3 regions of the Sphaerisporangium sp. NPDC051011 genome follow, and region 2 is predicted to be linked to each of the others. Evidence: riboswitches for the same ligand, from Rfam matches in the RefSeq annotation. Region 2 holds a riboswitch; each other region holds the start of a gene.

Region 1 (10,407 bases), on a different contig from region 2:
TTGGCCGAAATGATGAAGGTCCGGGCGAAGATGAAGTCGTTCCAGGCGGTGATGAACGAGAACACGCTGGTCGCGACCAGCCCGGGGGCCACCAGTGGGAACACGATCCGCCACAGGACGACGGCCCGGCTGGCGCCGTCGATCGTGGCGGCCTCCTCCAGCGCCTCGGGGACCGCCGCGACGAAGCCGCGCATCATCCAGATCGCGAACGGCAGCGAGAAGGCCAGATGCACCAGGACGAGGGAGCCGAGCGTGTTGAGCCCGGCGGCGGGGACGACGGCGCCGAGGTCGCGGACCAGGAAGAACAGCGGGATGGTGAGCGCCTCGACCGGCACCATCTGGGCGATCAGGAACATGATCAGCACGGTGGTGCGGAGGCGGAACCGGAAGCGAGTCACGGCCACGGCGGCGAGGAAGGCCACGACGCCGGACAGCACGACGACGGTGAGCGCGACGCCGAGGCTGTTGAGGAAGTAGCGGGCGAAGTTCTCGCCGCCGAGGACGCGGCGGAAGTGGTCGAGGGTGGGGTGCAGGGTCCACGGGTGGACCTCCAGCGACTGGATCTCACCCGGCGGCTTGAACGCCGAGAGCACCATCCAGTAGATCGGGAAGAGGGTGACGACGGCCGCGGCCACGGCGATCGTGCTCGCGACGAGGCGAGATCGGTTCACGTTCATCCTCCGGATGGTCCTGCGCACACGTCATCGGGCCGCCCCGGCCGCGGGACCGGCGACCCGCGGGTCCTCCGTCCGGACGAGCCGAGGCGTCTCACAACTTCTCGCCGCCCCGGTAGAGGGCCCGGATGTAGAGGAGAGTGACGGCGAGCAGGATCAGGGTCATGACGACGCCGATCGCCGAGCCGAGCCCGTACTCCGAGGAGCCGAAGGCGGTCTGGTAGGCGTACACGTTGAGGACGGTGTTCTGCCCGGCGATGCCGCCGCCGCTCGTCATCACGTACACCTGGGTGAAGATCTTGAAGTCCCAGATGATCGACTGGATGACCACGATCGTGATCAGGGGGCGCAGCATCGGCACGATGACCCGCCAGAACGCGCGCCAGGCCGACGCCCCGTCCAGCGCCGCCGCCTCCAGGACCGAGACCGGCATCGCCCGGATGCCCGCGTACAGCGTGACCATGACGAAGGGGAAGGAGTGCCAGACGACGGTCGCGCCGACGATCCCGAAGGCGACCCATTTGTCGTAGAACCAGTTGTACCCCTCGATGCCGAGGACCTGGTTGACCAGGCCGAGGTCGGCGTCGAAGAGGAACATCCAGACGGTCGAGCCGGTGACGGCCGGGGCCGCCCAGGCCGCCATGGCCGCCAGCGACAGCAGCAGCCGGGGCACCCGCGCGGCCTTGGTCAGCACGACGGCGAGCGCCGCGCCGACGGCCAGGGTGGCGGCCACCAGCGCGGCGGCGAACGCCACGGTCTGCCCGAGCACCGACCAGAACCGGTCGTCCCCGGCCAGCGCCGCGTAGTTGGCCAGGCCGATGAACCGGGTGGGCTCACCACCGCTGACCTGCGCCTGCCGGTAGTCGAACACCGACAGCAGCCCGAGCATGTAGACCGGGTAGCCGAGCAGGGGCGCGAGGACGGCGGCGGAGGGCAGCAGGTACAGCCAGGGCCGCGGCCCTCCCCGGCGGGCCGGGGTCGCGGACGTCGTGGTGGCCGCCGTCATGAGCCGCCGAACGCCGCCTTCACCGCCGCGGCGGCCTCGGTCGTGGCCTGCTCGACGGTGGCCTGCTTGGTGGCGACCTTCTGCAGCATGGTCGGGATGACCTTCTGATTGTCGATCTTCACCCAGGCGGGGTCGAGGGGCACGAACCTGGTGCCCGCGGCGACGGTGTCGAGGAACGGCTTGAGGAACGCCTCGCTCGCCGCCAGTTCCTCACGCGCCGTGGTGAGGGTCGGCAGGTTGCCCATAGCCTGGTACATCTTGGTCTGGTAGACGTTGCCGCCCAGCAACTCCAGGAACTTCACCGCGAGCGAGCGGTGCTTGCTGTTCTTCATGACGCCGAGGTTGTTGCCGCCCGAGAACGCCGGGGCGATCGAGCCGGGCTCGACGCCGGGCAGCGGGACGACGGCGTACTTGCCCGCCGCGGCCCCCGCGTCGACCGCCGACCGGTTGAAGTTGCCGAGGATGCCCATGGCCGCCTTGCCGCTCGCGAACAGCTCGACGGTCTTCCCGCCGGTGAGCCCGGCGCACGCCTGCGGCGGGCAGTTGTCGTCGGCGAGCAGGGCGGTGTACGCGCGGACGCCCTCGCGCGACGCGGCGCTGTCGAGCTTCTCGATGTCGCCGCCGGAGCTCCAGACGAAGGGCAGCGCGCCGAAGGTGTACTCGCCGCCGACCGCGACGCCGTACAGGTCAGGCCTCTTCTCCCGGATCTTCCGCGCGGTGGAGGTCAGCTCCTTGATGCTGGTCGGCGGCTTCAGCCCGAGCTCCCCGAACACGTCGGTGCGGTAGTACAGCGCGCGGATGCCGATGTACCAGGGCAGCCCGTACACCTTGCCGTCCACCGTGGCCGATCGCAGCAGGTCCGTGCCGATGTCCCGGCTCTCCGGCCAGGCGCGCAGGTCCTCGTTCAGGTCGGCGAACCCGCCGGCGACGGAGTACTCGGCGAGGTCGGTGTTGCCGTACTCGGCGACGTCGGGGGCGCTCGCGGGGTCGTTGAACGCGCCCTTGAACTTCTCGTGACGGGCGGGGGTGGTGGGGATGTAGGACACCTCGACCGTCACGCCCGGGTTGGCGGCGGTGAACTCCTTGATCGCCTCGCCGACGACCTTCTCCTTGGGGGCGCGGTCGGGCTCGTCGAAGAGCCACACGCGCAATGTTCCGGACTTGTCGTCGCCGCCGCTCGCCGCCGGGGCGGTGGACGGTGCGCAGGCGGCCAGGGCCAGCAGGGCCGCGCCCGCGATCGCCCGGTTCAGCATCTTCACGGCTGTCTCCTCCCGTTGGCGGCAGACCTTACGAATCTCCTGACGATCACGGGAAGAGTCCGGTTGAATTGTTGTGCATCGCGGAATCTCGTGGTGCACAGTGGCGAATCGCTCGATGACCGCCTACGCCGTCAAGCTCCCGACCCCCTCAGAGAACCGCCGGATCTCCGTGAGAAGACCCCCGTGAACGGACCCGCCCCCGGACGCAACCAGTCGCTCTCGCTGCGGCGCGCGCTCGCCGTGCTCGACCGCGTACGCGACCACGGCGGCACCGGGCACGGGCTGACGCTCACCCGGCTGGCCGAGGACCTCGGCGTGTCCAAGAGCACCGTCCTGCGGCTGACGACGCCGCTGATCGAGGCCAGGCTGCTGGAACGCGACCGCAGGACCGGCGCCTACCGGCTCGGCCACGGCGCCCTGGTGCTCGGGCAGGCCTACCTCGCCACCCTGGACCTGCGGACGGTCGCGGCCGAGGAGTCACACCGGCTGATGACCGAGGTCCGCGAGACGGTGCACCTGGTGGTCTACGACCCGCCGGACGTGGTCTACCTCGACAAGGTGGAGAACACGGCGACCGTCCGCATGGCCTCGCGCGTCGGCAGCCGGACCCCGGCGTACCGCACGGCCGTGGGCAAGGCGATTCTCGCCTGGCGGCCCGAGGACGACCTGCGCGAGGTCGTCGCCGCGGGCATGCCGGCCGTCACCCGGCACACGATCACGGACGCCGCGCGTCTGCGCGTGGAACTGGCCCGGATCCGGCGGCGCGGCTACGCGGTGGACGACCGCGAGAACGAGCCCGAGGTCCGTTGCGTGGCGGCCCCGATATTCGGGCACGGGGACGTGGTGGGCGCGGCGATCTCCGTCTCGGGGCTGTCGTCGCGGATCACGGCGGCGCGGGTCCGTCATCTCGGGCCGCTGGTGGCGGAGGCCGCCTCGCGCGTCTCCAGGAAGCTGGGGGGCGAGCCGCCCGTCCGCCCGGCGGGGCCGCACGCACGCTGACCGGGGCCCGCAGAGGGGGCCGACCCCGGTCGGTGTCCTTCCGAGGCGCCCTTCCGGGGCGTCTTTCCGGGGCGTCTTTCCACGGCGTCCTGACGGCCACGTACACGGACACCGACCCCGATACCGGCCTTGACGTGCGGAAATACTCGGGAAACGCTCGCAGATGTGGAGTCGCGTGCAAATGTGGGGGAACGTGTCGTACTTCGTGCGGGAAAGTGGTGGATCGTGCCGGGCCTGTTCGGGGCGCGGCCATAGGCACGGTCAGTCCAGAAGCTCGGAGAAGCGGTCGGCGACCAGGTCCCAGCGCCACTCGCGCTCGATCCACGCGCGCCCGCGCTCCCCCATCCGCCGCGCCCGCCCGGGGTCCGCCAGCAGCGAGGCGAGCGCGCCGGCGACCTGCTCGGGCCGCTCGCCGTCCACCAGCAGGCCGGTCTCGCCGTCGCGGACGGCGTCGGGCGCGCCGCCCGAGGAGCCCGCGACGACCGGCAGCCCTGTCGCGGATGCCTCCAGGTAGACGATGCCGAGCCCCTCGACGTCCAGGCCGCGCAGGCGCGTGCGGCAGGGCATGGCGAACACGTCCCCGGCGTCGTAGTAGGCGGGCAGGCTGCCCCAGGGCACCGGCCCGGTGATGATCACCGATCCGGCGAGGCCGCGCGCCCCGACCGTCCGCACCAGGGCCCGCCGGGACGGGCCGCCGCCGACCAGCAGCAGCACCGCGTCCGGGACGGCCCGCAGGACGGCCGGCCAGCAGCGCACCAGCGTGTCCTGGCCCTTGCGCGGCACCAGCCGCGACACGCACACCACGACCGGCCGGTCGCCGAGCCCGAGCGCCTCCCGCACCGCCGCACCCCCGGCCCCCGGGCGGAACACGCTCGTGTCCACGCCCGGCGTCAGCCGGACCAGGCGCGACGGCGGGACGACCCGCGCCAGCCGTTCTCTGGTGTACTCGCCGAGGTAGGTGATGGCGTCGGCGTGCGCGCCGATCCTGGCGAGCAGGCCGCGCGCCCCCGGCACCCCGGCCCAGGCGGCCTCGTGGCCGTGGGTCAGCATGACCACCCGCCGTGCCCCGGCCGCGCGCAACGCCGGGGCGAGCAGGCCGAGCGGCGCGGCGGCGCCGAAGACGACGGTCTCGCACTTCTGCTCGCGCACCAGGGCCGCCGCCCGCCGGGCGACCCCGGGCAGGGGCAGCATGAGCGACGTGGGGTGGCGCACCACGCGGTACGGGCGGCGGGCGTCGAACTCCTCCCAGCCGGGCCAGCGCGAGGCGTACACGACGGTGGAGCCCGGCGGGCGGCGCTCGGCGAGGGCGTGGACGAACGCCTGGATGCCTCCCGGGCGCGGCGGGAAGTCGTTGGTGACGATCAGCGTGCGGCCCTGCGGGGTCACGGCTCCGGCAGCCCGTTCTGGCGGGCCCAGAAACGCGCCAGGGCGATGCGCTGCGGGGGCGTGGGGTGGGAGGCGTACAGGATGTACTCGAGGGCGTCCGGCGACAGATCGGAGAGGTTCGTGACGGCCAGCCGCCGCTGCATCGCGACGAACGTCGCCGGGTCGCGGGTGAGGTCGAGCGAGTGCAGGTCGGCCCTGGCCTCCACCGCGCGGCTGACGACGTTCTCGGCGGGGCCGGACAGGACGGTGGCGAGGGTCATCAGCCCGAGCAGCAGCCCCACGGCGCGCGGGTCACCCGCGGAGGGCACCCGGGCGCGGCGCCGGAGGCTGGGAGCGCCGGCCACGAGGAACAGCAGGCACGCCCCGGCCGCGGCCCCGAGCGCGCCGACCAGCGTGCCGTACAGGACATCGCCCCGCTTGGCGTGGCCGAGTTCGTGCGCGACGACCAGCTCGACCTCCTTCTCGGGGGCGCGCAGGAGCGTGTCGTAGACGACGATGCGCCGCGTCGCCCCGAAGCCGGAGACATAGGCGTTGAGGGCGGTGGTCCTGCGCGAGGCGTCGGCGACCAGGACGTCCTTGACCGGGACGCCGTCGCGGGCGGCCATGGCGATCAGGTCCGCGCGCAGCGGCCCGGCGGGCATCGGCCGGAATTCGTTGAACAGCGGTTCCACGACGATCGGGTAGGCAAAGGAGACCGCGACGGTGAACACGAAGGCGCCGATCGACGCCGGGATCCACCAGCGGGCGCGGAACCGGCGCGCCAGCCAGACCACGGCGAAGATCATGATGGCGGTCGTCACGACCTGGACGGCGAAGCCCTTCAGCCGGTCGGCGGACCACGCCGCCCAGTCCTGGGTGGAGAGGCCGTACGCACGCAGGCGGGTCTCGTACCACATGCCGAGCGGCCACTTCAGCAGCAGGCTCACCGCCGAGAGGACGAGCACGCCGAGCGGGACGCGCAGCCACCACGGCCCCCTGAGGCGGTCGACGGCCCACGCGCCGAACGGGGTGAGGATGAACACGCCCGCCACGACCAGCGTGACCGCGAGCGACAGGTAGGCGGGCAGGCTGACGGCCGAGTCGAACGCGGCGGCCCGGTCGATCTGCGCGGTGGTGAAGTCGCGCGCGGGGTCCGGCCGCACCTTGTCTGCACCGCTTATGGCCTGCCACGGCGTGGTCACCGCGACGACCCCCGCCACCGCCGCGCCGAGCACGACCAGGGCGATGCCGGCCGCGCGCATTCCCCCGTCCATGCGCCGCCCCGGGCGGGTCTCCTCGATCAGCTCCGCCACCGTTATCAGCCTTTCCGCCGTCGTCAGGACAGCTCCGCCTTCACGTATGCGCGCCAGGCGCCGGTGAACCGCCCGGCCGGCACCCCGAGCGCGCGCGGGAGGGCCCCCGCCGCGTCTGCCCTGTCTCCCCTCCTGAACTCACGGTAGAGGGCGACCAGGGCGGGTTCGCCGTAACGGGCCGCGACATACCGGCAGGCGAGCCACGCCTCCTCGTACGCCTGGGCCAGGCGCGGTGATCCGGGGGCGAAATCGTCCGGGCCGGGCAGCGCGGACGGCGTGCGGCCCGCGCGCACCTCGGCGGCCAGCTCGGCGGCGGCCTCGCGGACGGGGATGCCCGAGCGCAGGTAGCCCACGTAGTCGGCGAAGCCCTCGACCAGCCATTTCGGGGTGCGCGCGTCCGTCGCGGCCCCGGTGGCGACGTGCGTCAGCTCGTGGGCGAGGACGACGTCACGGCCGGCGTCGCTGAGGCGGGCGAACGAGCCCGGCTCGATGATCACGCGGTCGGTGGCGGCGACGGCGGCGAGGCCGTCCACCGAGGCGGGGGCCGCGAGCGTGGCCGCCTGCGCGGTGGTGGCGGGCACCAGGACCAGCGGGCGCACCGGCCCGGCGACCCGCGCGACGACGAGGCTCGCGCGGTCGGCCCTGCGGGCGAGGTCGGCTAGGTCCGCTTCGCTCGCGGTGGCCGTGCCGATCACCAGGGAGCGGGTTCCGCGGACGACGCGCGCGTGGCCCCAGATCTCCGGATGCTCGCCGGTCACGGCGTCCGGCGCCGGGGGCGTCGGGGGCACGGTCGGCGCGGTCAGGGGCGTGGCCGCGGACATGCCCGGGGGCGCAGGGGGCAGGTGCGGGGATACGAACGGGGGCGCCGGTGGGGGCACAGAGGGGGACGGGGGGACGGTCAGCGCGGCCAGCAGGCCCGCCAGCACGGTCCCCAGCCACACGACGCGCATGCGGGCAATCTACCTGGCCGCTCCCCCGCCGGCGCGCTCCCCGCGCGGCACGACCCGCTGCCCGGCCCGGTGCTTCGCCGTCTCCGCGGGTGTTCCGGACCGGAACGCCGAAGGCCCCGCCCGCCTCCGAGGGGAGTGGAGGCGGGCGGGGCCCCTGAGGGGCCGTCGCGTGGCCGGTGGGCGCGAGCGAAGGCTTCCGGGGAAAGGGCTCCTTGGAAGTTCCCCCGCGCTCCGGTCACGCTCCGGGGCGAACGGCTCCGACGAAACTGCTCTTGCGATAGCCGTTCAGCTTGTCGATCCGCACCCGGGTTCCGCTGTGCGGAGAGTGGATCATCTTGCCGTGACCGACGTACATGCCGACGTGGCCCAGTCCGTAGAAGAACATCAGGTCGCCCGGCTTGAGGTGCTTCCAGGAGACCTTCTTCCGCACGGAGCGGAACTGGCTGGCCGCGATGCGCGGCAGCTTCACACCGGCCTTGCGCCAGGCGTACACGACCAGGCCTGAGCAGTCGAACGCACCGGGGCCGCTGGCACCCCACCGGTACGGGTCTCCGATCTGCTTCTTGGCCACTTCCACCGCGGTGTGCGCCTTGATCCGCTGTCTGGCGGCCCTGGTGAGCTTGGTGGTCTTGGTCGTCTTGGAGGTCTTCCCGGTCTTGCCGGGCTTGATGACCTTGCCGACCTTGACCGAGCTCTGCGCCATGGCCGTGACGGCCGCGTCCGCCGAGGGTGCCTGCACCGACACCACGGCGACGGATGCCGTCATGGTGAGGGCGGCACCGCTGAGGGAGAGCCGGGCGAATCTGGACAGGCTGGGGCTAGGGGTAGTGCTGGACAGGATCGCTCCTTGGTTCTTCCACTTACGCCTACCGGGTTAGCTGACGGATTCGGGCATGGAAGTAGCCCTACGGCGCAATGGCGCCGATTCACCCCCGACCCCTGGGGTAGGGGTCAATTGGTTCCCCGGCTCCGTGCTCCTTGCCGCACGGATTCGGCAGACCACCGCCTGTGGTTTTCTCGGTTTCCCTATGTGTTCACGGCGGCGGCCGAATGGATGGTCTTGCATAAGCCGGCCCCCGCGACGGTCCGGCCTACGGCGCGACGGCATGGCGTGCTCGCCGCGGCCCAGAAGGTACAAGATTTGCCAATTTACGGCAAAGGGTCAGCCGGGTGAACGTAGATCAAATAACGCGATCTTCGCCAGATAACGCCTGCATATCAATGACGCCTGTTACCCGAATGTGATTCCCCTCACATATCCCGAAACTTGGCCCGATAGAAGTCCCACCGGCCACGGGAGTCACACGAGTTAGCGATCTTGGTCGCCCGGGACCGACCGCGCGGTCTCTCTAGAGATGCAAGTATGCAAGAGGTGTTTAGCAATTCATCTTGCACAGTAATCGTTGCGCATGCCAGCGTGGGGTCATGGAGAACGAGAACGTCCGGCAGATCACCGACTCCCGCGTCCTGGCGGCCCTTGCCCACCCCCTACGCAGGCGGCTCATGGACGCCCTGCGGGTCTACGGGCCCTGCACGGTCAGCATGCTGGCCGACCACACCGGCCAGGCGGTCGCGAACGTCAGCCACCACCTGCGCGTCCTGGCCTCGGGAGAGCTGATCGAGGAGGCACCCGAGCTGGCCCGCGACCGGCGGGAACGCTGGTGGCGCCTGGTCGCGAACGCGATCCGCTGGTCCACGCGCGACTTCGAGGGCGACCCCGCCTCCGCGGCCATCGCCGGCGCGGCCGAGTCGCTCAACCTCGAACACCACGTCAACCTCGTGCGCGCCTACTACGCCTCCTCCGAGGAGGAGCGCGAGGCGTGGCACGGCGCGCCCTTCTCCACCGACAAGTGGCTGCGGCTGACGCCCTCGGAGCTGTCCGAGCTGTCCCACGAGGTCATCGGCCTCTACGAGCGCTGGGCCACGCGGGAGATCCCGGACGACGGCCAGCGCCGCGACCCGGTGTTCGTGTTCACCTTCGGCGTCCCGGGGCGCCCGTGAAGGCCCGCCGCGCCCGGCCCGCGTGGGCGCGCCCCGCCGGCACCGGTACCCGGCCCCCCGAAACCCCGAGCGCGGACGCCCGTCCCCCCGGGCTTCGGAGGCGCGGCGGGCCGCTGCGCGAGCGCGACTTCCGGCTGCTGTGGGTCGGCGAGACGGCCAGCGCGTTCGGAAGCTCGGTCACCACTGTGGCCCTGCCGCTCGTGGCCATCACCGTCCTGCAGGCGAACGCGCTGGTCGTGGGCGTGCTGGCGGCCGCGTCCTGGGTGCCCTGGGTGCTGATCGGCCTGCTCGGCACGGTCCCGCTCGGCGCTCTGCTCGGCGGCGCGCTGGGCGACTCCCTCGGCGTGCGGCCCGCCATGTGGATCATGACCGGCGGGATGACCTTGACGGGCCTCATCCTGCTCGCGGGGCCTCTCAAGCGTGACCGCGACCTTCCCGAGGCTCCCGCCGTGTCCTGAATTGGACAGCGATATGGGCTAAGTCGCTCTTGCATCCAGGAAAGCGAGCCGAAGTCAATACTCGGTTTTGCGGAATTGTCATCAATTATCCCCACGAATGGCGCCGAGAACCGCACCCCCCGGCCGCACGCCAGACCGGGAATCTCTCGGAAAGCAAACCATTCCCCCATGTTCCGAGCTTTTCGCAGAAGTCAATTCGTCATATATCTCGATAGCACAGTATTACCCTGGAGCCATCGGCCGCAGCGGAACGGCTCCGTACAGAACGGCCCGGGCGGGCGGCCGGCCGGAGACCGGCTCAGAAGCGCTCGACGCCCTCCGGCCAGATGACCACGACCTCGCGCCCGTGGTCGCGGGCGTGCCGGACGGCGTCGGCCGTCCC
Region 2 (10,407 bases):
GGCGACGCGGCGGATGCCGTCCGCGAGGTGCTCGGGGGCGATGTCGATGCTCAGGAATCCCAGCGCGTGGGCCGCGAAGGCGCGCCGGACCTGGCCTGGATTGGGCTGGCCCGACAGCAGCAGCACCCGGCAGCGGGGAGCCTTCTCGTGCAGGCGCGCGGCGGCGGTGAACCCGTCGACGTCCGGAAGGTCCACGTCGATCACCGCGGCGTCCGGGTCGAGTTCAAGCGCGGCCGGCATGATGTATTCGCCGGAGGCGACATCGGCGATCACCATGAGATCCTGCTCCCCGTTCAGCGACGCCACCAGTCCCCGGCGTACCAGCGGGAGATGTTCGGCGACCAGGATGCGTATCAAGGCGCTCCCTTGAGTGGCCCTGGAACAGATCCGGCAAATGCCGCTTCGCCGGTTCATATCCCACGGTGTCTAGATGATTGCTTACCGTCAATGCAGTCTCCCGATTCGGTCCACGCCGCGCAAGTCACTCCTACGGTTGGTCGTCGATGCGGTCTTTCGGGGTACGGCGGGGTCCGCCGGGGAGTTCGGTTAGGCTCGGAGGGGGCAATGTAAACAGCAGGCATCTTCTCCGCAGGTGGGGGTAGCACCTATGAGCTGGCTCATCGTGGCCGGGTTTCTCATCTTCTTCCTCGGGATGGCCTTGTCCATTGCCCTGCACGAGTTCGGGCACCTGGTACCCGCCAAGTTCTTCGGGGTCAGGGTCACGCAGTACATGGTCGGTTTCGGTCCGACGGTCTGGTCGCGGCGCCGCGGTGAAACCGAATACGGCCTGAAGTGGATTCCGTTCGGCGGTTACATCCGCATGATCGGCCCGCTGCCCCCGCGGCCCGACGACGGCGGCAAACTGCGCTCCATGCCCACCGGCCCCTGGCAGGGCCTCATCGAGAGCGCCCGGCAGGCATCCCTGGAGGAGGTCGGCCCCGGCGACGAGGACCGCGTCCTGTACCGCAAGCCGTGGTGGCAGCGCCTCATCATCTTCCTCGGCGGCCCGCTGATGAACTTCGTGCTGGCCTTCGCCCTGTTCTCGGTCGTCTTCATGGGCTTCGGCATCGAGGTCACCAAGCCCACCGTCGCCAAGGTCTCCGAGTGCGTCATGACCCTCGCGCAGGAGACCAAGGGGCAGAAGTGCGACTCGTCCTTCAAGCCCACGCCCGCCGCGCAGGCGGGCCTGCGGACGAACGACACGATCGTCTCCTTCGGCGGCACGCCCGTGCGCACCTGGGAGGACGCCACCCGGCTGATCCGCGCGCACGGCGCCGGCCCCGTCGCCATCGGCATCCACCGCGACGGCAAGCCGATGACGCTCACCACCACCCTCATCGCCCAGGACCGCCCCTCGGCCGCCGATCCGAGGAAGATGGACAAGAACGTCGGCTTCCTCGGCGTCACGCCCGTCATCGTCGTCGAGAAGCAGGGGCCGGGGTACGCCGTCGGCGCGATGTGGAACATGACCGTCCGCACGGCGCAGGCCCTGGCGCAGTTCCCCCAGAAGATCGTCGGCGTGTACCAGGCAGCCTTCGGCGGGGCCGAGCGCGCGATCGACAGCCCGCAGAGCGTCGTCGGTGCGGGCAGGATCGGCGGTGAGATCGCCGCCTCCAAGCTTCCGCTGGAGGGGAAGATCGCTCTGTTCCTCCAGTTGCTCGGCGGCATGAACCTCGCGGTCGGCATGTTCAACCTCGTCCCGCTGCTGCCCCTGGACGGCGGCCAGATCGCGGGCGCGCTGTGGGAGGGTCTCAAGCGCGGGTACGCCCGGGTGCGCCGCCGCGCCATGCCGGGGCACGTCGATATCGCCAAGGCCCTGCCGCTGACGTACGGCGTGGTGGCGGTGCTGTTCGTGGTCTTCGGCCTGCTGATCTACGCCGACATCGTCAACCCGATCCGCCTGACGGGCTGACCCTCACTCGCCGGAGGCGCCGCCCGGCCGGCGGCGCCTCGTCCGGCGTTCAGTACATCGAGATGTGCACGTGGTCGAAGTGGTTGGCCGTGACGCCGCCCCGGTCCTCCATCGCGCGCCAGCCCGGGAAGCCCAGGTTGTAGATGCGCTGCCGGTAGATGACGTACTTCACGCCCAGCTTGCCGCCGTTCTTGATCGCCCAGGCGGCGATCGCGTCGCCCAGCGCCGCCTGCCCGGCGGACGGCATCGCGCCGCCCGAGCTGAGCATGAAGTCGCAGGCCCTCCCCAGCGGATGCTCGCCGGAGTCCTCGGGCCGGTAGCAGCCGACCGGGAAGCTCAGGTCGAAGTGGCTGCGCACCTCCGCCCGCATCAGGCGCATCCGCGGGGTGATGTTGTCGCTCCCGGCGGGCAGTTCGGGGGCCCACGATCCGTTGGCCCGCTTGCCGGGCGCGGTCGGCACGAGCGCGTCCAGCTTGTCCTTGATCTGGCCGATCAGCCGCTCGGCGTCCTTGCGCTGAGCGGTCACCTCGGCCACGTCGCCGCGCAGGCGCACGGTGAGCCGCGCGGCCTCGTCCGAGGCCTTCCTGCGCTCGTCCCGTACCACCGCGAACTTCGCGATCTTGGCGTTCTGCTCGTCCTGGAGCTGGAGCAGCAGGGCGGCGCCGCCGTAGCCGGGGGACATGAGCTGGCCCGCGACGCCGAGGTCGCCCGCCTGGTACTGGAGCTGGGCGAGGTCGCCCACCTGCTCCTGCACCGCCTCCAGGCCCTGCTCGGCCTCCTTGAGGCGTGAGCGCGCCGCCTTCTCGGCCGCCTTGGCCTCGGCCACGGCGACGCGCTTGGCGTTGTACTTCTCGATCAGCCGGTCGACCTGCTTGCCGAGCGATTCCAGTTGTGCCTTGAGCTGCTTCTCCGTCGGTTTGGGGGCGGCGCTCGCGGCCGCCGCCGGGGCGAGCGTGTGCCCGGCCATGGTGAACATGGTGAGAACGGTCATGACGCCTGCGGCCACGGTGGCGTGGCGGCCGGTGGTCGGGGGCAGAGCCCTCTCCTCTCCATCCGCCGACCGGGTTAGCTGACGGGTTCGGGCCGGAGCAGCCCTACCACGACGTGGATTCACCCCAGAACCGTTGGGTCCCCGGTTCCCGGGCGGGGCACCCGGGATTAGGCGTACCGACCGTTACGGCCGGTGTTCGATGGATGTTAGTGGTTGACCGTACCTCGCGGTAGCTTTGTGGTGAATTGTCCTAAAAACCGTCTTGTGTCCGGAGTTGTCGGGCCGCCTCCTCGGGCGGCACGTCGTTCACGAAGGCGCCCATGGCGGACTCCGACCCCGCCAGGTACTTCAGCTTCTGCGGCGCCCTGCGGATGCTGAAAAGCTGCAGGTGCAGGTAGGCGAGGTCGCGCCCCTCGCGCACCGGCGCCTGGTGCCAGGCCGCGACGTACGGCATGGGCACGCCGAACAGGCCGTCCAGCCGCCGCAGCACCCCGGTGTACAACGGGCCGAACGCCGCGCGCTCCTCCACGTTCAGCGACCCCAGGTCGGGGACCCGCCGGTTCAGGTACACGTGCACCTCGAACGGCCAGCGCGCCGCGGCGGGGACGAACGCCGTCCAGTGGTCGTTCGCCGCCACCACGCGGATCTCGGCCTTGCGCTCGGCCGCCAGAACGTCGGCGAACAGGTCGCCGCCCGTACGCTCGCGGTAGCGCGCGGCGGAGGCGAGCATCTGCCGGGTCCGCGGGGTCACGTACGGATACGCGTAGATCTGCCCGTGCGGGTGCGACAGGGTGATGCCGATCTCCGCGCCGCGGTTCTCGAAGCAGAACACCTGCTCCACGCCCGGCAGCGCGGACAGCTCCGCCGTCCGGTCCGCCCAGGCCGTCAGGACCAGATCGACCCGCTCGGGGGAGAGCGCGGCGAACGAGGAATCGTGCTCGGAGGTGAAGCACACCACCTCGCACCGCCCCACGCCGGGCCGCACCTCGCTCAGCCCGCCGGGCTCCTCGTAGGTGCCCTCGTGGTCGCTGAAGGAGGGGAAGCGGTTCTCGAACACGGCGACGTCGTACTCGGGGGAGGGGATCTCGGTCCGCCTGCCGGGCACCGAGGGGCACAGCGGGCACTGGTCGGCGGGAGGAAGGAACGTACGGCCCTGCCGGTGCCCGGCGACGGCGACCCACTCGTCCATGATCGGGTCGTGGCGGAGCTCGGAGGCCCGGGGCCGCGCGGGCAGCTCGCGCGTGTCGGGCGCGCCGCGGTCGGCGTCGTCACGCCGGTCGAAATAGATCAGCTCGCGTCCGTCGGCCAGGTGGGTGACGGTTCGCTTCACTGGGCCGCCACCTGCGCCGCCTCGCCCGGTTCCGCCAGCACCAGCGTGCCTACCTGGTCGGACAGCAGGGGCCTCGCCTCCTCCGGCAGGCCCGTGTCGCTGACCAGCACGTGCGCCTCCTCCAGTTTGGCGATCGTGCTGATGCCGACGGTGCCCCACTTGGTGTGGTCGGCCAGCACGACGAGCTGCTGCGCGGCGGCGACGAGCTCCCGGTTCGTCTCCGCCTCCAGCAGGTTGGGTGTGGTGAAACCCGCCCGCGGGTTCATGCCGTGCACGCCCAGCATCAGGGTGTCGACGTTCAGTTCGCGGATCGCGGCCACCGCGACCGGCCCGACCAGCGCGTCCGATGGCGTGCGCACCCCGCCGGTGAGCACCACGGTCTGGTCCGGACGGCCCGCGCGGTGGAAGACGTCGGCCACCTGCAGGGAATTGGTGATGACGGTCAGCTCGGGGACGTCGACCAGGTGGTGGGCGAGGGTCCAGGTCGTCGTGCCGGCCGACAGCGCGACGGCGGTGCCGGGCCGTACGAGCTCCGCGGCCCGGCGCGCGATGGCCTCCTTCTCGGCCTGCTGGCGCACGGACTTCGCGGCGAACCCGGGCTCCTCGGTCGACCCCGCCCCCGTGGCCGTGGCGCCGCCGTGGACCTTCTCGATAAGCCCTCGTTCCGCCAGGACCTCCAGGTCGCGGCGGATCGTCATGTCGGACACCCCGAGCTCGCGCACCAGATCGGCGACCCGCGCCGCGCCGTTCCTACGTACGCGCTCGAGGATCGCCTGCTGCCGTTGCTGGGCCAGCATCGTCGCTCCTCTTCAACAGATTTCCCCAAATTATCACATATTAGTACCGGTCCAATGTTGGAATGTGATGGCGGAACGCTCACTTCGACGGACCGGCCGCTGTGACGATTCGCGACGTCCCCGGCCCGCGTCTGCGCTCTCTTTGACGTTTGGGCCTTGTGCGGCACCCGGTCACGGGACCAGATTGGAAACAGGAATCGAACAGGAAGGGACGCCAAGATGGCCAGACGTGCGCGCAAGGGCCGGGCCCGCAAGAAGAGGAAGGCCAACCACGGCAAGCGGCCGAACGCGCGCTGACCCTCCCCGGGGCCTCCAAGCCGCGCTCAGGCCCCTTCCGGGGCTCCTTCGTCCTCCAGGCGCCCGCTGCGGCCCCAGGCCGCCAGCAGGCGCGTCTGCGCGTCGGCGTGGTCCGGTGACAGCGGGCGATCTCCTATCACTCCTGCCTGCCGGTAGGACTCCTCGGCCCCGGCGAACCACGCCGTGCATACCTCCACCAGCTCCGGGTCGAGGCGGTCGTCGCCGCCGATCGCCGTCGCGAGGTCCCACGTGTGGATCAGCGTGTCCGCGAAGAGCTCGGTGATGTACTCCTCGCCGGGAATGTCCCCGAAGGGCAGGCGGACCGTGCGGGTCGGCACGTCGTCCGGCTCCATCGCGCGCACCGCGGCCGCCGCGGCGACGTCGAACGCCTTCACCGGGTCGTCCCCGAGCAGGTCGCCGTCCAGCAGATCACCGAGTTCCCCGGCCGACCTGCCCGCGAGCAGCTCCGGCGCCCACAGGCTCTCGCCCACCAGATGCTCGACCAGAGTGCGGACGTTCCAGTCCGCGCACGGCGTGGGGAGACGCCACTGGTCGGCCTTGACCTGGTGCACGTACACGCCGAAGTGGTCGAGAGCCCGGCGGTACGCCTCGCGGATGTCCATCGTCATCATGCCCCTCCCGCGTCCTCGCCCCCGACGTTAACCCGCCGCGCAAGAACTCGTCAGGGGGCCCTGCGCCCGCCTCTCAGCGGGAGGAGCACCGGCGTGTCGTGTCTATTTCACCCGAGACCGGCCAGCGCGTCCTCGACCGCCCGGTGGAACGTCGGATACGCGTAGATCATGCTCCTCAGCCGCTCGACCGGGATCCGCGCGTGCACCGCGAGCGTCAGCAGGCCGAGCACCTCCCCGCCGGACGGTCCCGCGCACGTCGCGCCCGCCAGGACGTTGCCGTCCGCGACGAGCTTCACGAAGCCCTCGGACCGCGCGATCCACCCGCGGGCGGAAAGCGGCGTGACGGCGACGCGCACGTCCAGGCCCTGCTCCCGGGCCTGCCGCTCGGTCAGCCCGACCGCGCCGACCTCCGGATCGGTGAAGGTCACACGCGGCACGGCGTGGTACGCCGCCGTGGGGCCCGGCTTGCCGAGGATGTCGGCCAAGGCGATCTTCGCCTGGTATGTCGCCATGTGGGTGAAGTTGCCTTTACCGGTGACGTCGCCGACCGCCCAGACGCCGTCGGCGGCTCGCATGTGGTCGTCCACTTCGATCGCCCGCGCCGACTCGTCCAGCCCGGCCGCGCCCACGCCGAGCGCCGGGAGGTCGGTGCGGCGCCCCGTGGCGACCAGCAGTCGCTCGGCGCGGTGGCTGCCGCCCTCGGTCATGACCGTGAAGGCCGACCCGTGGTGGTCCACGCGGGTGACCGCGGTGCCGGTGCGGACGGTGACGCCCTCGCCGCCGAACACCTTGGCGATCAGCTCGCCCGCCTCCGGCTCCTCCTGGGGGAGCAGGCTCCCGGCGGCCTCGATGACGGTGACCCGCGCGCCGAAGCGGGCGTACACCTGAGCGAGTTCGGCCCCGACCGCGCCGCCGCCGAGGACGATCAGCGACTCGGGCATCCGCTCGGCCTCGATCGCCTGATGGTTGGTCCAGTACGGGGTGCCGTGCAGCCCGGGGATCGGCGGCACGGCCGCCTGCGAGCCGGTCGCCACGACCACGCCCCGGCGGGCGCGCAGCACGCGGGCGCCGCCCACGAGCACCTCCCGCGGGCCGGTGAGCTTCCCACGGCCGCGCACGAGGGTGCCGCCCTTGCCGATGAACCGGTCGGCGGCGGCCTTGTCGTCCCAGTCGTCGGTCGCCTCCTCGCGGATCCGGCGGGCCACGGGCGCCCAGTCGGGGGAGATGGACGCCTCGCCCGACATGCCCGGGATCCGCCGGCCCTCGGCGAGGAGATCGGCCGCCCGGATCATCATTTTGGACGGGACGCATCCCCAATAGGGGCATTCGCCGCCCACCAGGCCTGCTTCCACCCCGGCGACGGCGAGCCCGGCCTCGGCGAGGCTCCCGGCGACCTCCTCACCACCCGGCCCGAGGCCGAGGACGATGACGTCGAACTCTTCCGTTTCCGCATCCATGGCCATCCTCTGCCCCGACCGATATCCGCCGAACGTCACCTCCATTTAAGGATGTCCGAAAAATCGAAACCCGACGGCGTATGGGGTGGCTACACGCCCGGCACGCGGGGCGGGGCGCTGGAGAGGCCCCGGACGGTCAGATCCACGAGCTGGCGCAGGCGGGTGCGCAGGACGGCCGGGGGTTCCTTCTCCTGGGTGATCCCCGCGAGGGCGTCGACCAGGATGGTGGCGGCGTCGCGCGCGGACAGCGCGTCGCCGAGCAGGTCGAGCTCGCCGGCGGACGCGGCCAGGATGTCCTCCACCACCGCGAGGTGTCTCTCTTTGACGGCGCGCACCACGTCCTCGGCGATCACGCTCGCCTCGGAGAACATCTCCGCGCGGAACTCGGCATCGACGGTTCCGCAAACGGCCCCGCAACGTGAAAGGCCCGGGCGGGACGGCGTCCTACCTGGGCCTTCGGAACGAGAGCGGACGACGGGAATCGAACCCGCGTAGCCAGTTTGGAAGACTGGGGCTCTACCATTGAGCTACGTCCGCGCGAGCCGGTCGCCGTCTGGTCTAGACTTCATCCGGTCGTCAGGACGTAAGCGTACCGGAGATTCCGAGTGCGCGAACGGCCCGGCGTTCCGGGGTGTAGCGCAGCTTGGTAGCGCGCCTGCTTTGGGTGCAAGAGGGCCTGATGTCAAGTTACCCCTTAGACCCCCCTTCCGACCTGCTGATATGAGTGCCGCGCCTGCGGACTTCTAACGGCGTGTTAGACGGCCTGTTGGAACCACGGGCGACCTCCATGAGCCGTGGCGTTTGGTGGAGGGCGGAGTTGCCGGTTGGAGTAGGTGCCTCGCCCGCCAGTTGAACAAGGGCGAGTCGAGCTGCCGGTCACCTGATCAGCAGGTGGCGAGCATCTCGGTCAGCGCGTCCCGCTCCGCGGCCTGGAGGGTGAGCGCGTAGGCGTGCTTCACCGCGATCCACGCCGAGGCGTAGGTGCAGCCGAAGCCGGCCAGGGGTGGTTGCCAGGTGGAGGGGTCCTGGTCGCTCTTGCCCTGGTTGACGTTGTCGGTGACCGCCCACAGCTGGGGCGTGGCCAGGTCGTTGGCGAAGGCACGTCGTTGCGCGGTGGTCCAGGCCCAGGCGCCGGACCGCCACGCTTCGTACAGCGGCACCATGTGGTCGATGTCGATGTCGGACGCGGCCATCCAGGTCGCGCCGTCGTAGGGGCTGTACCAGGTGCCGGAGGTGGCGGCGCAGAAGGCGTTGACGACGACGGCGCTGCCATCGCGCCGTAGCACGGTCTCGCGGGTGTTGCAGGTCCCGGAGATGGTGATCCAGTGCGGGAACAGCGTGCGGTTGTAGCTGTCCTGATGGGTCTCCTCGGCGACGACGAGGGCGTTGAGCTGGGCCGCGGCGGTGGCGGGGTCGGGGATTCCTGGCGGCTCGGCCCTCGCCGGCGCGGCGCCGAGTACGGTGAGCAGTCCAGCAAGTAGCACGGTCGCGAAGGATGCGGACGTGAAAGCGGTGAGTCGGGACACCGGGGCTCCTTCGGCCATCCGTCTCGGCCGGCGTCGGGCTGCCGGTCGGGGGCGAGTTGGACGGTTCGCCTCGACCATGACGGTCCCCAAGTGATCGCGCACCGGCTTTCACAGAAAGTGACGGATCAGTCACTCCACGGCCAGGGCGTGGGTGGGGGCGCCTCATGAGGCACGCCTGGCCCGCTCTCCGCGACGTTGGGCAGGCCGCCTAGCTGGTTTCCAGGCGCGGGGCTCACTAGAATCGCGCTGCCCGGTCGCACATGCACAGCGCCCGCTCCTCCGCGAGGGAGGGGCGGGCGCTTTCTGCGTGTCGGCGGCCGGGTGTGGTCAGTCTGGAAGCGCGTCGAGGATTAGGGGGATGGCGCCGAGCAGTGCGGCTACGGCCAGGACGAGTTTCGCCATGCCGCTGGGGGCGGCGGCGGTGGATCTCCTGATCGCGTAGGCGGCTACCGCGAGGGCGGCGAGGACGATACTCGCTTTCGCGGCTATGAGCAGGGTTGACTCCATTCGGTCTCCTAATATGGATTGCCGGGCTATTGCCGCCTCGTCCGTATTGCTGCGGTTGGTATCGGTCCGCATACGGTCCGCGATCGGCAGTCGCACTCTAACGGAGTGATCGTGAATGCGTATCAGGATCGCCGATCAATCGCATGCGGCCGCCAATGGATCGCCCTGACACCCTGGACAACCAGCGAGGAGACGCTATTGTCGCCCGGGAGCAGGGACCGATTGCCGGGCCTGCGCGTAGGGCGGGGCGCCGACCGGGGTGGTATCCGGGGAGCGCCCCGTCCGCTCATCGCGCAGGCAGAGACACGACCTTCGCCATGTCTGCCAAATTCACGACTCCGGCGAAGTCGTTCATGTCCGCAGACGAGGCTCTCGGCATCACCATGTCCCGCTTACGCCGCTACAAGCTGGACCGGCCGTAGCGGGATCGACCACCCGCTGTTACCGCGTCGATCGCCGTGATCGAAGGCGCCGCAGGCGATGGGATCCGCCGCGATCATGAACGGATCCGCCCGTTCCGGCGAATGCGCAACTGGCGTGTCGGCATCGAAGCCCGCATCAGCCACCTCAAGCGAGGATTCGAGCTCCGCCGCACCCGCCTACGCCGCCTCGAAGGCGCCCAGATCTGGGCCGGAGTCGGAAGCTTCGCCTATAATCTCCATCGGATGATCGTGATCACCCGATGTCCACTCGGCTGAAGCCGACTGGAGAGTGTAAGCCGGATCGGCAAGCATGCCCCCGCCTCACAGGCTGGCCATCAGCCCCCTGCTCAAAGCTTCAATGACCTCTTTTTCGGGAGCAAGTGGCTAGGCGACTGCCTCGGCGAGGTAGCGAGCGAGGTCGGTCTCGCGGAACCGTAGCTGCTTGCCGAGGCGAACGACGGGAAGCCTTCCGGCCTCGACTTGGTCGTACACCCAGCTCTTCTTGACGCCCCAGAGATCGCACAGTTGATCAACGT
Region 3 (10,407 bases), on a different contig from region 2:
CCGCTTCAAGGTGCGCATCTCGCTGGCGGACTTCTTCCTGTCCCCCACCCCGGCGCACATCGCCGGCATCGTCGACTCCCAGCGCATGGACGACATGAGCGAGGACGAGCTGCTCACGATGCTGGAGTCCATGTCGGAGGACGAGGTCAACGCCCGTCTCGAAGGGGAGAACCGATGACCTCCACCGATTCCCAACCCAACGAGGACAAGCTGAGCAAGCTGTCCCCCGAGCGCCGCAAGCTGTACGAGCAGATGCTCGCGCGGCGGGCGCAGGCGGCGGCCGTGCGCGACAGCCAGGCCGTGGTCATGCGCCCCGGCACCGAGCCGCGCACCCTCGTGCTGATGAACCCGAGCGGCGGCGCGCTGTTCTGCTACGTGCCGCTGACCCGGGCGCTGCGCGAGGGGTTCCCCGTGCTCGGCTGCCTGAGCAGGCCCGGCGACCGCGCCAAGCCGATCGAGCGGCGGCTGGTCGACGTCGGCGCCCGCATCCTGGACGAGCTGGCCGCGGAGCTGGACCCGTCGACGTGCGTGTTCGCCGGGTGGTCGTTCGGCGGCTGCCTGGCCTTCGAGGTCGCCCGGCAGCACGCCGAGCGCACCGGGGCTCGGCAGCCGGTCATGATCTTCGACGCCGAGTACGCCGTGGACCTCGGCGTGGCCGTGCCCGACGAGGAGGAGCTGCGCCGGCAGTTCGTCTACGACGTGTCCCGGCTCCAGGGCGTGCCGACCAGTGAACTGGGCTGGCTGGTCAAGCCGCTGGACAGCCTCAGCCCGATTCCGGACATGCTGGCCAGGGCCGGCGTGTCGCTGGACCTGTCGGAGGAGGAGACGGCCGACCGGTACCACATCTTCGCCGGGGCCGCCGAGGCGCTGTACCGTTACCACCCGCCGGCGCCGTACGACGGCCCGGTGTACGCGCTGATGGCCGGGGCGCACGCGGCGACCACCGAGGCGTGGCGGCGGCAGTCGACCGGCGAGTTCCACCACCTGGCCCTGTCCGGTGACCACTACAGCGTGTTCGACGAGCGGAACCTGCCGCGCGTGGCGCACGCGGTGGAGGAGGCGCTGGCCCGGGTCTGACGGGTTTCACGCGGAAGGCCCCTCACCCCGGCGGAGGTGAGGGGCCTTCCCTGCGGCCTGTTGAGCGTTTCAGTCGCCTGCCATGCCTGGCCAGGTCAGTTGTTGGCCAGGTCGTACTCCGTCTGCATCATGCCGGCGCGATAGGCGAACGACACGAGTTGGGCGCGGTCGCGCAACTGAAGCTTGTTGCGCAGCCGGTAGATGTGCGTGCGGACCGTGGCCACGGAGATGGACAGGGTCACTCCGATGTCCTCGGTGGACATCCCGCGCGCGGTGAGCAGCAGCACCTCGCGCTCGCGCTCGGTGAGCGCGGCCGCGTACGGCTGCAGCATGTCGTCAGGCTCGGTCTTGTGCTGGCGGAACCAGTCCAGCAGGCGCTGCGTCATCCGCGGGGTGAGCATCGCCTGGCCGCTGGCGACGGTCCTGATCGCGGCGACGAGGTCGTCGCGGCTGGTCTCGCGGGTGAGCAGGCCGCTGGCGCCGGCGTGCAGCACATTGGTGAGTGTGTCGTGAGTCAGCGTGTCGTCGTGCTCGTTGGTGGCGAACACTACGACTCTGGGGACGGGGTCGAGTTCCTCCCGCAGCAGGCGGCGGATCAGCTCGATGCCGAGCATGCCCTGCAGGGTGAGGCCTGTGACCACCACGTGTGGCCGATACGTGCGGACCAGCATGATCGCGCGTTGCCCGCTGTCCGTGGTGTCCACCACGGTGATGTCGGACTCCGCGTCCAACAAGGTACGCAGACCGTCCCTGACCAGGGTGGTCTCGTCGCAGATCAGGACCCGATAGTGCACGGTTATAACACCTGCCCTGAACTGGTCTGTTCGACGACGACCTCGGTCGGTCTCTCTCGCTTCCCGGGTACTCGCAGCAAAGCGAACCTCACTAATTCCTTTTCGCGCAAGTTCCTTTTCGAGAGCCGTTCACCTGCCGGCGACCATCCCGTGCGCGGTGTCCCCCCACATAACCTGCGCGGAATACCTTGTCATTCGAAGAATTCAAATGACGTCGCACGACCTCGCCCAAGTCCGAACAAACCCCCAGCAAAAGGGATCTCCATGCCCGCCCTAACGAGAAGCTTGCATCTGCGACTGAACTCTGTCAAGCCTGGTTCTTTAGTTAGTCTCAAGAGCAGTCGGCTATTGCGCTGCGTAAGTGGAGCTAAACGCTACGTAATCGTCATCGCTCCGCAGCGCTGCGGAGAACACAGAATTCGTTCCCCTCGGGGTCGGCCAGCACCACCCAACCCTGACCGTTGGGCCTACGGCGATCGGCCACCAAACGCGCGCCGATTCCGATCAGACGGTCGACCTCGACGTCGCGGAGGACATCCGGCCGCAAGCAGAGATGCACGCGATTCTTGACGGTCTTCGACTCGGGGACCCGGGCGAAGTAGAGCACCGTCTCATTCGGCAGCGTCACCGTCGCGTAGAAGGAATCGTAATCATCGACGGGCTGTCCCGTGACCTCGCTCCAGAACCGCGCCAGCTTGACAGGAACCGCGCAGTCGAAGGTCACATTTTGCAATAGGGATGGCACCCGGAGATTATCCCGGCGACGGACGTCGCATGTCAATCTTGACGACAGGACCGAATTCACGCATTTCGGTCGCCTCTAAGCCGGGATCGACCCCACCTACTTAACCGCAATAGGGGATGTCCGAAAACCGGCGTGCATGACACTCGCGGCGCGCACGCACGGCGCGCGGGCATCCCCGGGTCGCGATCCGGGCGACATTCCCCGAGGTCGCGCTCAGGGCCGGGTCCGAGGCTCCATGGTCGCCGCGTTCACAACCGTCCATAGGAGGACGTTCCAGGTGGCCGCCCCTTTTTGGCCACGACCTCAGGGCCGGGCCGCATTCCTGGGCGGGCGGCGCGCGGGTACGGAATCGATCAAGCGACCTTGGCGACATGTGCCAATATGTTCGATCATGGCACCGATATCCCAAATGGCGCTTACTGGGGGTTCCGCCGCCCGGACGTGTCCCCGGGCGACCATGATTTACGGCGCCCACCCCGCCCGCCTCGCCCGGCGAGCCGCGCGAAGGCCGTACCGCCGACCGGCTTCTGAACAGGCATTCCACCGTACGACTCCCGTACGGTCCCGGCCCCACCGGCGATGCCCGCCGCCCACCGGCCGGTGGTATCGGTCCGCGAACGCGGTCTGCCTCCCCACGAGAACATTCCGCCACCCCAGTGATCCGACCTCTGCCCCCTATGCGCCGGCCCCCATCCCACCACCTCGCCGCAGGTCGTACCACGTACAAATGCGCACGTCGACGAGCGCCCACACCGCGCATTCCCCGCACCGCGAATCGGACACAGAGGATTCCGCGCCATGAATTCCTAACCCGTTACGACCGTCCAGGCGACCGTGCCCGGCGATCTCCCCGATTCGGTTCGCCGGTATGCACGCCGCCTGAATACGGAGGACCCGAACCCGGTCCACCGCCGGAAACGGACGGCCTCACCACCCGTGCACGCAGGCATGGAGAGGAATGCGACGCGAGGCCTCCGGCCGTCCGGCCTGAAATCCTCCTGACAAATGAGCGGCCTTTTCCCAGAGCGTCCGAAAATGATTCCCCCGGCGGAACCGGCGGCCGGCGGCCTTCCGAGTTCTCCGGGCGCCGTCACACCGATTTCCGCGAGGCATTCGTTAGGTGAACACGGGCGCGAACGGAGGCGCACAGAGTAACGGAATTCACGGCATCCGCGAGCCACCTCCGCCGGCGCCGTTCACGGCATCCACCCATTCACCGCTCCGGCCGCCCCCGAAACGCCGTCGCGCTGAATCCAGAGCGTTCCGCCGAACCCGGCGGCGCGCCGGCGGCGGGCACCGTGCATCGTATTCCCGGCATGAACGGCCGAATACGACCGCGCGTTCCAGGCGAATGCGGGGACGCGCAGGACGACGCGATGATCCGGTCCGTTCCGCCGTGCGGGAGTCGCCCGGCGGGAGATGTTCTCCGGAGACGCGGCGCGTGTTCACACCCGCGACGGCGACCGTCCGCGAGAACGCGCGAAGATTGCCGGCCCCCGCGTCCGCTCGGATTGCCGGAGGCATTGCCGTGTACACGCGCGAACAGTCCGCGTAATCGCCACGAGGAGGCCCGGGTAATCGCCACAAGGAGACGGCCCTTGGCCTATCCGGCGCAATGTCCGGGGAAACCGGTGCCCGTCGGGCAGGCAGATGAGCATTCGGCGTCCTGATCCCCGGAGACCGCGCCGTACCGGGCCCGCCCACCGAATTCCGCAGGTGTCCGCGCGGGATACGGAAATCGGCGGATCCGGACCCGGCCGCCTCCTTCCAAGCCACGCCCACCAGGCACGGACAGGCGAGTCTTCGCAGGTCAGTGCATCATGGCCCGGCCATCCACGCTCTCACGCCGGAGCCGCGTGAAGCGCCGATCGGTGCACTCGAACCACCCGCGACCCACATGCGGAAATCGACAGCGAACCGTCATATCCTTTCCGCACGACCACGAACAGGCGGAGGCCAGCGTAATGAACGACGGAACCCAGGAAGCGCCCCGGATTTTAGCATTGTGGAGCGCGCCGCGTTCCCGGTCGACCGCATTCCTGAGAATGATGGCCGCCCGTGGCGACTACACCGTGGTGCACGAACCGTTCTCGCATGTCGCCGATTTCAGCGAGGCGCAGGTGGGCCCCTTCACGGCGCGCACAGAAGCCGAGTTGATCGCTACCCTGCGTGAGCTGGCCGCCCGTGAGCCGGTCTTTTTCAAGGACACCACGGACTTCCACTACCCCGGGCTGCTCGCCGACGAGCGCTTCCTCACGGAGGCGACCCACACCTTCATCATCCGTCACCCCGAACAGGCCATCGCCTCCCACTTCAAGCTCAACGCCGAGCTCGGCCGGGACGAGATCGGGTTCGCCTGGCTCGCCGAGATCTACGACGCGGTCGCGGCCAGGTCGCAGACGCCTCCCGTCGTGATCGACTCCGAGGACCTGATCGAGAACCCGGTCGGCACGGTCAAGGAGTACTGCGCCCGCGTCTCGATCCCGTTCGTCCCCGACGCGCTGAGCTGGCAGCCCGGGGTGCGCGACGACTGGCGCAAGACCCAGCGCTGGCACGAGTCGACGAGCCGCACCGACGGCTTCGTCCGCACCGACGGCGCCGACACCGACTTCGTCCGCGACAACCCGAAACTCGCCGCCTACCTCGACTACCACCTCCCGTACTACGAGCACCTGCACGCCGCGCGGATGCGCGTGCCGAGCTGACCGGCAGGCCCGGCCGGCCCGTGCCGAACCGCCGCCCCCGCCGAGTCGCCTGTGCGGTGTCCGCGCGCGATCACCGAGCCGCCCGCTTCGGTGTCCACCTGCGATCGGCGGGGCCGTCTCCTTCCCCGCTCACCACAGTCCCTTGATTCGGCGCCGGGTCGGCGGGGTGTGGAACGGCGAATCCGGCGCCACCGTACGGCGGGTCATCCGGTCGCCGTTCGCGGCCCTGTGGCGGTGAGCACGCCTGCCACAGGGCCGGCGGAATCTCCAGCCGGTTCGTCGGGAATTCGTTTCCCGCTCCGGCGCGGCATCCGGCACCTGCGCGAACACAAACCGAATTATGTTCAGTTTCGCCGTCAGTGGGGATTGGCCCGCCCGTCATCGCCCACTTGCTCCCCCTCATTCGCCTTTCTTCCGATCGCACGGATCACCCGCCCACAGGGCGTACACGCGCCGCCGCCGTCCGTCCAACCGCCCGCCCATGACTGGTCCGCTGACCAGTGGTCGAGGGCAGTTGTGGAGCCTGTGCAGCGGAAACACCACCACCCCCGCGCCGGGCATATCACACCGGGCATATCGCGCCGGGATGGTCCGCTCTCCCGAAGTCAGGCGGCGGGCGATTCCCGGGCCTTGAAATGAGGGCCTGGACGGCTCCATTCTCCCGCCCCTCACAGGCACGCCGCCGCACCGCCCCCGTCCAATGAATTGACACGTCCACGGCCCGCCGGGAAGCCCCGCGATGCTTCCGTCTCGTCACCATGCCGATTTCCACGCTGTGATGCCCAATAGACACGGCCCGTCGCCGCCCCGGCGGCATCGTCTGTCGTCTTCCCACCATTTCCCGAGTCCTCCTCACATTCCGTGACACCGCGCCGATTCCACTTTCCCCTGCTGATCCCACCTATACGTGCGCATGGTGAGGTGAGCGCGCGCGGCGGGGCCTTGACTGCGGCGGAGCGTCCCGATATGACTCAGGTGATCACTCTGCTCCCGGCGGCCACCACCCGCCGCCGGCCGCCGTCCACGAGATTGGGCCCGGGTCATGCAGGCACCGCGACAGCTTCCGCCGATGTGGACACCGGGCATCGTCCAGGGCGTTCCCCCGGACGGAGTCCTCGACCTCGCGGACGGGTATCTGGACCCCGAGCTGCTCCCCACCGGGATGATGGCCAGCGCCTACGCCGAGGCGCTGGACGAGTACGGGCCCGCGGCGCTGACGTACGGGGCGAACGCGGGGGTGGCGCCCCTGCGCGGCGCGCTGGCCGAGCGGGCGAAGGTCGCGGGCGGATACCCGTGCGAGCCCGAGAACGTCCTGATCACCGCCGGGACCTCACAGGCGCTGCACCTCCTGGCGACAAGGCTCGGCGCGCCGGGCGACGTCGTGCTGTGCGAGTGGGCCAGCTACCACCTCGCCAAGCGGATCTTCTCCGACTGCGGCTTACGGACCGTGCCCATCCCTGAGGACGCCGAGGGTCCCGACCCCGCTGCGCTCTCTGACCTGTTGCTCGACCTGCGGGCGGACGGCGACCGAGCGGCGTTCGCGTACCTCATCCCCACCTTCCACAACCCCACGGGGCGCGTGATCGGCGGGCGACGACGCGCCGAACTGCTGGAGGTCGCCCAGGATCACGGCCTCCCGATCGTCGAGGACGACGCCTACGCCGAGCTCTGCCTCGACCCGATCGACCTGCCCGCCCCGCTGGCGGCGATGGCCGGATACGACGGGGTCGTGCGGCTGTGCAGCTTCGCCAAGACCCTCGGCCCCGGCCTGCGGCTCGGCTGGATGCTCGCCGACCCCGCCCTGGTCACCAGGCTCGCCGGCGGAGGCCTGCTGTCCAGCGGAGGCGGCGTCAACCACCTCACGTCCCTGGCGGTCACGCCTCTCATCCAGCACGGCGCCTACGACCGGCGCCTCCTCTGGCTTCGCGACCAACTGAAGGCCAGGCGCGACGCCCTCGTCTCCGGCCTGCGCGCGGGAGGAGCCGACGCCTTCGCCGTCCCCCACGGCGGCTTCTTCCTCTGGCTGCACGGCCTGAACGCCCAGGCCATCGAACCCACCGGCGTCCGCGCGATGGACGGCGCCCTCTTCGGCCCCCTCGCCGAGCCGGGCCTTCGCCTCAGCTTCAGCTTCAGCTCCCCCACGGACCTGGAAGAGGCCGGCCACAGACTCGCCTCGGCCTACCGAGCCTGACAGCCAGGCGGTGTTACCGCCGCGTTGCCGCACCGGCCCACCGCCAAGGGTGTCGCGCCTTTACAGGCCCGGAAATGACTGTGGGCACCCTCCGCCAGCAGAGGATGCCCAGGTCATCGGCATTAACCGTGGTGCGCCGCCAGGGACTCGAACCCCGGACCCGCTGATTAAGAGTCAGCTGCTCTAACCAACTGAGCTAGCGGCGCATTGACTACGGCGACTTTAGCAGCACCCGCGCGGGTGCGCACATCGAGTGGACGGCGTATCGGGTGGCTCGCGGTGGCCCAGGCTTCAGGGGGTCGCCACTCTCAGCCTCGCTCTTCGCGTCCGGGACCGCCCTACCGGGGCCTTCGTGACGGGGGCTTCACGCCGAGGGAGTCGTGGCTCAGTCGCCGGCCAGGACGACCGGGGTGCGCGGCGGGGTGGCGGGGTGGTGGTCGTAGGACGCCCAGGCACCGCTGGAGAAGGGGACAGGGAAGTTCTTCTTGCCCTTGCCGTCGCCCCACTTGGTGACCACGTAGTCGACCTTGATGTGTCCGGCGTCGAAGCCCTTCACCGTGAGGGTGGAGTCGCTGAAGGTGCCGCCGGTCAGTTCCGCGAAGGTCTTGCCGTCGATGTCGAGCATCACGCCGCTGCTGGAAGGGATGCCGGGGCCGCGGTCGCCGATGAAGAAGGGCGCCTTCTTTCCCTTGTACATCACGTATCCCTCGGTGCCGAGCGGCCAGCTCGGGCTCGCGAAGAGCCCCTTCTGCATCGGCTTGCCGATCGCGGGCATGCCCGTGTCTCCCATACGGCCGGAGGCGTCGTCCCAGAAGTACGAGGCCTTCGTGGACCCATGGAGAAGGACGGGCTTGCCCTGGAAGGCCGGTTCGGTGACCGCGCCGTCGGCGGGCACGGGGGCAAGGACGCTCTGCGCGTCGGCGTCGGCGATGGCGGTCGCGCCGAAGGCCGTCACCGCGGCGAGGCAGGCGCCGGCGATGCAGGAAGCCGGTCGCCAGGTGGGGGGGACAGCGAATGAAGTCATGGGGAGGTCGGATCTTTCATCAGAAGACAAGGACCGCGACTCCGGGCCGAGGGCGGCACCGATGCGGGAGTGGAAGGCGCTGTCTGATCACTGGATCGGCGAGACCATGTCAATCGCCGGGATCCGCGCGTTTCCGTGCTAGTGCAGAAAGTTGTGGCGTCAACCACCACGTCACAGAGGGCGAGCTACTCGCCCGGTGAGACGGCTGCTCCGAGCCGATTTGTCCGCCGCTTCTGACGGCGAGATCCGGGGCTTAGGGTAGCCCGGGGGATGGGTGCCGCGGAGTGGGGTGCTCCACTCGATCTCCTCTCCAATCACGCCTACCGGGTTAGCTGACGGGTTCGGGATTGGAGTCGCTCCCTACCGCTCGCGCGGATTCACCCCAAGGACTTGGGTCCCCGGTTCCCCTCGGCCCCGTTGCGGGCTTCGGAGATTCGACGTTCGGGGCGGCGGCCTTCGGGCTGAAGACCAGGTCACCGCCCGTCTTGGGTTAAGACCTTACCCACCAAGTCAGGACAAAGCCAACATTACCCCTCGAAAGCATTAGAAGATCTACCTTTCCCACCCAAACCTCGCATTTCAGGCATGGATGAGCGACGCTACGGGCACAGAACAGCCGGTCAAAGACGTGTTGCTACGCGGATCAGGTCGGCGACTGCGCGAAGCCGGCTCTGTGGCGGCCAAGCGATCACCGTTGTCACGGGCGGGGCATCCAGGACCGGAACGGCGGCGAGATCCCGGCGCAGGTCGGTGCTGGTGGACTCGGGCACGATCACGGTGGTACGGCCGAGCGCGATCAGCTGGAAGAGCTGTGTCAGGTTCCGTACCTCTGCCCCTGGCCCCTCCGGGTAGTTGCCGCCAGGACCGGGCCAGCGAGCCATCGGGAGTTCCTGCAATGCGGTGACCTCGGCCATCCGAACCTGAGAGCGGCCGGCAAGTGAGTGAGAGGTGGGCAGGATCGCCACCTGTCCCTCGGTATACAGAATTTCGGTGTCGAGTCCGACCGTCGAATCGAATGGCAAGTGCAGCAGAGCCACATCGGCTTGCCCGTTCTGCAGCAATTTCTGTTGCTGATGCGCCTCGCAGAGCAACAGATCGACGGTCGCTGCGCCGGGCTCCGCGCGGTAGGCATCGAGCAGTTTGACCAGCAACTCGCCGGCGGTGCCGGATTTGACGGCGAGGACGAGGTGGGGGCGCCTTTGCGCAGCCTGCTGAGTACGCCGCTCAGCTGCGGCCACCGCGCTGAGGATCGTGCGCCCCTCCGACAGAAGCACGGCCCCGGCCTCGGTGAGCGTGACCTTGCGGCTGGTGCGCTCCAGCAGCGTGACGCCGAGCTCTCGTTCGAGCCGGGCGATGGCGCGGGACAGGGGCGGCTGGGCCATCTCCAGACGCTGGGCGGCCTTGCCGAAGTGCAGTTCCTCGGCGATCGCGACGAAGTACCGCAGCTCGCGTATCTCCATGGATTCACAGTACGGTCGATTGATGTCGCTCGGATATTGCTGCAGTACCGAGATGGTGTTGGTGCCTGATCGAAGTGCAGCCATGCTCGGTGTCATGAGCGAGAAGACAATCGCACTGGTCACCGGCGCGAACAAGGGAATCGGGTACGAGATCGCGGCCGGGCTGGGCGCATTGGGCTGGAGCGTCGGTGTCGGCGCTCGAGACGAGCGGCGCAGGACGGACGCCGTGGCGAAGCTGCGCGCGGCAGGTACCGACGCGTTCGGCGTGCCCTTGGACGTCACCGACGACGAGAGCGTGACCGCCGCGGCGCAGCTGATCGAGGAGCGAGCGGGACGCCTTGACGTGCTGGTCAATAACGCCGGCGTCGCAGGCGACTGGCCAGAGGCACCTACGACCATCGACCTGGAGAC

Evidence for each region. A riboswitch is a leader RNA that binds a small molecule or an ion and turns the genes downstream of it on or off. The one in region 2 is predicted to bind cyclic di-AMP.
Region 1: another riboswitch for cyclic di-AMP. It lies ahead of AB0H21_RS08160 (C40 family peptidase); the one in region 2 lies ahead of AB0H21_RS31240 (hypothetical protein).
Region 3: another riboswitch for cyclic di-AMP. It lies ahead of AB0H21_RS05385 (hypothetical protein); the one in region 2 lies ahead of AB0H21_RS31240 (hypothetical protein).

Annotation. Positions count from the first base shown of each region.
Region 1 covers NZ_JBFAGG010000003.1:202,051-212,457, reverse strand. Annotated here, with positions in the region: gene AB0H21_RS08195 (carbohydrate ABC transporter permease) at 1-677, opposite strand, end outside; gene AB0H21_RS08190 (sugar ABC transporter permease) at 769-1,680, opposite strand; gene AB0H21_RS08185 (extracellular solute-binding protein) at 1,677-2,933, opposite strand; gene AB0H21_RS08180 (IclR family transcriptional regulator) at 3,123-3,938, shown strand; gene AB0H21_RS08175 (glycosyltransferase family 4 protein) at 4,200-5,324, opposite strand; gene AB0H21_RS08170 (M48 family metallopeptidase) at 5,321-6,616, opposite strand; gene AB0H21_RS08165 (hypothetical protein) at 6,640-7,566, opposite strand; gene AB0H21_RS08160 (C40 family peptidase) at 7,802-8,332, opposite strand; cyclic di-AMP (ydaO/yuaA leader) riboswitch at 8,415-8,573, opposite strand; gene AB0H21_RS08155 (metalloregulator ArsR/SmtB family transcription factor) at 8,992-9,567, shown strand; gene AB0H21_RS08150 (hypothetical protein) at 9,564-10,025, shown strand; gene AB0H21_RS08145 (hypothetical protein) at 10,324-10,407, opposite strand, start outside.
Region 2 covers NZ_JBFAGG010000016.1:16,671-27,077, reverse strand. Annotated here, with positions in the region: gene AB0H21_RS31250 (response regulator transcription factor) at 1-357, opposite strand, end outside; gene AB0H21_RS31245 (site-2 protease family protein) at 608-1,912, shown strand; gene AB0H21_RS31240 (hypothetical protein) at 1,962-2,903, opposite strand; cyclic di-AMP (ydaO/yuaA leader) riboswitch at 2,953-3,087, opposite strand; gene galT (galactose-1-phosphate uridylyltransferase) at 3,154-4,233, opposite strand; gene AB0H21_RS31230 (DeoR/GlpR family DNA-binding transcription regulator) at 4,230-5,030, opposite strand; gene AB0H21_RS31225 (TIGR03086 family metal-binding protein) at 5,354-5,959, opposite strand; gene AB0H21_RS31220 (NAD(P)/FAD-dependent oxidoreductase) at 6,067-7,416, opposite strand; gene AB0H21_RS31215 (hypothetical protein) at 7,506-7,787, opposite strand; tRNA gene AB0H21_RS31210 (tRNA-Gly) at 7,883-7,953, opposite strand; tRNA gene AB0H21_RS31205 (tRNA-Pro) at 8,044-8,112, shown strand; gene AB0H21_RS31200 (HNH endonuclease family protein) at 8,301-8,942, opposite strand; gene AB0H21_RS31195 (hypothetical protein) at 9,270-9,449, opposite strand; partial or broken gene AB0H21_RS31190 (transposase) at 9,938-10,147, shown strand; gene AB0H21_RS31185 (helix-turn-helix domain-containing protein) at 10,256-10,407, opposite strand, start outside.
Region 3 covers NZ_JBFAGG010000002.1:268,308-278,714, reverse strand. Annotated here, with positions in the region: gene AB0H21_RS05420 (amino acid adenylation domain-containing protein) at 1-178, shown strand, start outside; gene AB0H21_RS05415 (thioesterase domain-containing protein) at 175-1,077, shown strand; gene AB0H21_RS05410 (response regulator transcription factor) at 1,173-1,871, opposite strand; gene AB0H21_RS05405 (VOC family protein) at 2,257-2,616, opposite strand; gene AB0H21_RS05400 (sulfotransferase family protein) at 4,581-5,321, shown strand; gene AB0H21_RS05395 (PLP-dependent aminotransferase family protein) at 6,364-7,512, shown strand; tRNA gene AB0H21_RS05390 (tRNA-Lys) at 7,642-7,718, opposite strand; gene AB0H21_RS05385 (hypothetical protein) at 7,898-8,536, opposite strand; cyclic di-AMP (ydaO/yuaA leader) riboswitch at 8,838-8,978, opposite strand; gene AB0H21_RS05380 (LysR family transcriptional regulator) at 9,157-10,080, opposite strand; gene AB0H21_RS05375 (SDR family oxidoreductase) at 10,091-10,407, shown strand, end outside.